DNA from 2 places in the Cupriavidus sp. SIMBA_020 genome. Region 1 is predicted to be linked to the other one. Evidence: riboswitches for the same ligand, from Rfam matches in the RefSeq annotation. Region 1 holds a riboswitch; the other holds the start of a gene.
The links. A riboswitch is a leader RNA that binds a small molecule or an ion and turns the genes downstream of it on or off. The one in region 1 is predicted to bind glycine.
Positions count from the first base shown of each region.

Region 2: linked by a shared signal. The riboswitch ahead of gcvT (glycine cleavage system aminomethyltransferase GcvT) and the one ahead of SB751_RS21290 (D-amino acid dehydrogenase) in region 1 are both predicted to bind glycine.

Region 1 covers NZ_JAWRWU010000012.1:89,275-91,721, forward strand. The annotation lists gene SB751_RS21290 (D-amino acid dehydrogenase) at 1-1,257, opposite strand, end outside; glycine riboswitch at 1,421-1,519, opposite strand; gene SB751_RS21295 (cytochrome b/b6 domain-containing protein) at 1,577-2,128, opposite strand; gene SB751_RS21300 (PepSY domain-containing protein) at 2,131-2,397, opposite strand.
Region 2 covers NZ_JAWRWU010000013.1:117,018-119,464, reverse strand. The annotation lists gene gcvT (glycine cleavage system aminomethyltransferase GcvT) at 1-1,062, opposite strand, end outside; glycine riboswitch at 1,155-1,277, opposite strand; glycine riboswitch at 1,299-1,386, opposite strand; gene SB751_RS22240 (glycine zipper 2TM domain-containing protein) at 1,543-1,767, opposite strand; gene SB751_RS22235 (UvrD-helicase domain-containing protein) at 2,021-2,447, shown strand, end outside.

The DNA.
Region 1 (2,447 bases):
TGCCAGGCCCGCCCGCACCGTCGCGCGCTCGCCTGCCGCCTGCCGGATGACATCGCCCACCATCTCGGCCGTCACTGCCGACAACGTCCACCCCAGATGCCCGTGCCCCGTGTTGTAGAACACGTTGGCCTGCCGCCCGCGCCCCACGCGCGGCATCATGTTCGGCATCATCGGCCGCAGCCCCGCCCACGGCACCACGCTGCGCGTGCTCACGCCGGGGAAGCAGGTGTTGACCCAGTCGATCAGCGGGCGGATGCGGTCCGCGCGGATGTCGCGGTCGATGCCGTTGAACTCGGCCGTGCCGGCCACGCGGAAGCGGTCCACGCCGAGCCGGCTGGTCACGAGCTTGGTCTCGTCGTCGAGCAGGCTGACCGTAGGGGCCGCAGCCTGGCTGGCGGCGTCGGGCAGGTTCACCGTGATCGAATAGCCCTTCACCGGGTAGATGTTCACGCGGTCGCCCAGTTGCGCGGCGAACTGCCGGCTGGCCACCCCGGCGCAGACCACCACGGCGTCGAAGGTCGTCGACGTGGTTGCGGTGCCCTGCGCGCCGTCGCGGACGGTGATGGTGGCCCTGCGGCCGTCCGATGTGACCGTCTGCACATCCTGGCTGTAGCGCGTGACCACGCCGAGCCGCTGGGCCGCCGCGGCCAGGCCGGAGGTGAACTTGTGGATGTCGCCGGTGGCGTCGCTCTCGGTGTAGTAGCCGCCGTAGTACTGGCCGGCCAGTGTCGGTTCGATCGCACGCATCTCCTCGGGCGTGACCGCGCGGCGCGGCAGGCCGCCCTCGGCCAGCAGGCGGGAGACCTCGCCGGCATGGTCGAAGCCCGCCTTGTCCCGGTAGATATGGAGGATGCCCTGCCGCTTGAGGTCGAAGTCGATGCCTTCCGCCTCGGCCCAGCCGAACAGGTGCGCCCGGGCGGCGATGGCCAGCCGGGCGGTCTCGATCGTGTTCGCCCGGTAGTGCGGCATGGCGGCGATGAATTCGGCGAACCAGCTCAGCTTGTGCCAGGTGGGGCGGGGGTTCACCAGCAGTGGGGCGTCGTTGCGCAGCATCCACTTGATGCCCTTCACCAGCGTGGAGCGGTGGGTCCAGACCTCGGCGTTCGATGCGGAGAGCTGGCCGCCATTGGCGAACGAGGTTTCCATGGCCGCGTAGCGATGGCGCTCGAGCAGCGTGACCGCGAAACCACGTTTGGCGAGGGCGTAAGCGGTCGTCACGCCGGTGATGCCACCGCCGATGACTGCGATTGTCTTCATGTTGTCAGGTCTTCCAGGACGTCGTGGATGGGGGGTACGTGGCGCACCATGCGCGACGCACGCCCCCTCTGTCCTTGACCTGAGAGATTCACGATGCGCGCGGGCGCATCGCTTGCTCCTTCGGTACCGTCGGCTGACGCGAGCCGGGGTTCTTCAGAGTGCAATGGCGTTACCGGTCCTTTGGCCTGAGAGTTTCCGGGGCGGTTGCTCCTTCGGCGCCGGCCTGCCGGGCGGCAGGCACAGTCTCTCCCGATAACGCGGGTAAAACAGGTACGACGGGGGCACTATGCCACGGGGATCGCTGCTCCGGCAACCCCGGCTAGTCGAGGTTGCGTGGCTTGCGGCCGGTAATCATCGCCCCGATCAGGTTTTCCTTGCCGGCCACGCTGGCAACGATGGCCACCAGCGCGTGCACCGCCACCAGCCCGAGCAGCGTGTTGGAGAGCCAGCGATGGATGTCGATGGGCCAGTCCTCGCCCCAGAACGGGTCGAGGCGGGAGAGCCAGCCGGTGACGGCGAGCAGCAGGATCAGCGTCCACATCGCCAGCATCATCACCGCGCCGAGCGGCGTGTGGCTGATGAAGCGCGGCGCGCGGCGCCGGGCCATGGCCCGGGCATGGACCAGCACACCGGCAGGGCGCGGCAGCCAGGCGCGGAAGCGCGCGTGTTCGCTGCCGATGAAGCCCCAGAGGATGCGGAACAGCACGAGTCCGGCGGCCACGTAGCCCAGCAGGCGGTGCATCTGGTCGCCGGAATCGTCGATGATGTCGTAGCACACAATGGCCGCCACGCTCCAATGCGTGAGCCGCACCACCCCGTCCCAGACGCGGAGCGTGGCGACTTCGCGCAGCTGGCTAGCCGGGACCGACATGTTTACTTCTCGATCTCGGACTTCACGATGTCGAGCGTCTTCGTGTCGAAGTAGATCTCGGCCTTCTTGCCGTCCTTGGTGGTGCCGTAGATCTCGTAGCAGTTGCCGTCCACCTTGAATTTCTTGATGTTGTAGCCCTGGGCGGCGATCTTGGCCTTGGCGTCGGCCTCGGGCATCCATTCGGACTTCGGATGCTTGTCGCACTTGGCGCCCGCGAGCGCACCCGTGGAAAACGCACCGGCGATGAGAAGGACGGCGACTTTCAGCATTGCAACTCCCACAAGACACCCCATTCGGGGCGGATGCGGGAATCGTACGC
Region 2 (2,447 bases), on a different contig from region 1:
GTCACGAATCTCGACCTGGACCTCGGTGCCGGGCACAACGCCCTGCGGCAGCCGGGCAAAGGCAATGGATTGGGAGAGCGACGGGCTGAAGGTGCCGCTCGTGATCTCGCCGTCGCCGGCGGGGGTGATCACCTTCTGGTGCGCACGCAGCACCCCGCCCTTGTCGCGCAGGATCAGGCCGGCAAATGTCTTGTGTTGTCCGGCCGCCAGCAGCGCGGATTTGCCGGTGAAATCGCGCTCGCTCTGCAGGTCCACGGTCCAGGCCAGGCCGGCGTCGAGCGGCGAGGTGTGGATATCCATGTCCTGGCCGTACAGGTTCATGCCGGCTTCCAGGCGCAGCGTGTCGCGCGCGCCAAGTCCAGCCGGGCGCACGCCCACGGACTGCAGCTTCTCCCAGAAGCCGGCCACGTTCTCGGCCTCCACCACCAGCTCGAAGCCGTCCTCGCCGGTATAGCCGGTGCGCGCCACCATCAGCTCGCCCATCATCGGGTCCTGCACCACCACGGCGTTGAACGGCTTGAGCGCGTCCGCCGGCTGGGTCGAGGGGAAGGCCTGGTGGACCTTGGCACGCGCGTTCGGGCCCTGCACGGCGATGATCGCCAGCTTGCCCACGCCGGCCGGCGCCACGTCGCCCCGGCGCGGGGTGATCGTCACGCCGCTGCCGGTGGCTGCGTTGCGGGCTGTGATCCATTCGATGTCGCCCAGCGCCGTGCTGGCGTTCACCACCAGGCGGAAACGGTCTTCGGCGAAGAAATAGACGATCAGGTCGTCGATGACCCCGCCTTTTTCGTCGAGCATGCACGCATACAGGGCCTTGCCCGGGGTCTGGAGCTTGTCGACGTTGTTGGCCAGCAGGCCGCGCAGGAAGGCGCGCGTGTTGGGGCCGGACAGGTCCACCACGCACATGTGCGAGACATCGAACATGCCGGCATCGCCGCGCACCGCGTTGTGTTCTTCGATCTGGGAGCCGTAGTTGACCGGCATGTCCCAGCCGCCGAAATCGACCATGCGGGCACCGAGCGAGCGGTGGATGGCGTTAAGGGGCGTGGCCTGGAGCGTCATGGGAAATCCTCTGGAGCGAATACGGCAGCGAAAACAAAAAAAGGGTCATCCGCCGTGGGGATCGATGGCAATGCCACCAATCCGCCGCGGCGGATGACCCCTCTGTCCTCGATACCTGAGAGATTACGATGCAGCTTGCCGCATCGCGCGCCCCTTCGGTGGACACGCTCGCCATGCGTTGGCACGGGCGGGTGTCGCTCTCCAGAGTGCGGCATGCATCGTGTGCATGTTGCATGCCGATCCGACCGGTCCGTGGTGCCTGAGAGTTTTCGGGTGATACCCCTTCGGCGGCGCAATGGCTGCGCGCTCTCCCGGTTGGATGCGCGTGAATGTACGGGACGGGTTGACCTTTGTCAACGCGGCGCCAGCGCCACCTTGCTAGGGGCCGGGGAGGGCGCGGCGGTAATTCCTGCCGCCTGCGGGTAAGGACTACCCGCTGACTACCCGCTGCCGCCCCGAGGGGGGGCGCGCCGCGCCGGATCAGCGGCCATCCTTGGTGACGACGTTACCCACCACGCCGCCCACCGCCGCACCGCCCACCGTGCCGAGCACGCTGCCATCGGTCAACGCCGCGCCGCCCAGCGCGCCCACGCCCGCGCCGATGGCGGTGTTGCGTTGCTTGGGACTCATGTCCGCGCAGCCGCCAAAGGCCGCCAGCGTGACACCGATCAGCGTAACTTTCGCCAGGGTCCGCATTGTTTTCATGATCGCCTCCGAATGTGCCGAATTTGTCATCAGGACGGCGTCGCCGCCGGTCCCGCATGACCCTATGAGGCAATCTCCATGCCCCGGGTGCCCCCTCTGACGTCACTTTTACGAAGTGTTACCGCGATGAAACACTGGTAGCACTCGCGTCCTTGATGTCCGCCATCAGGCACCGGCGCGGGCCACCCTGCGTGTTAACATCGACGCCTTTCGCGCGCCCGCCAAGCGTGCGCCATCCGGCACCCGCCCACCCATGACCCACGGACTCAACGCCGCCCAATCCGAAGCCGTTCGCTATCTGGACGGGCCCTGCCTCGTCCTCGCGGGCGCCGGGTCCGGCAAGACGCGCGTCATCACGCAGAAGATTGCCCACCTGATCGAGGACAAGGGCTTCGAGCCGCGCCACATCGCCGCCGTCACCTTCACCAACAAGGCGGCGAAGGAGATGCAGGAGCGCATCGCCAAGCTGATGGAGGGCAAGACCACGCGCGAGGGCAAGCGGATTCCGCTCAAGCAGCTCACGGTGTGTACCTTCCACTCGCTCGGCGTACAGATCCTGCGGATGGAGGCGGAGCACGTCGGCCTGAAGCCGCAGTTCTCGATCATGGATTCGGACGACTGCTTCGGGCTGGTGCAGGAGCAGCTCGCCACCACGGACAAGAAGCTGATCCGCAGCGTGC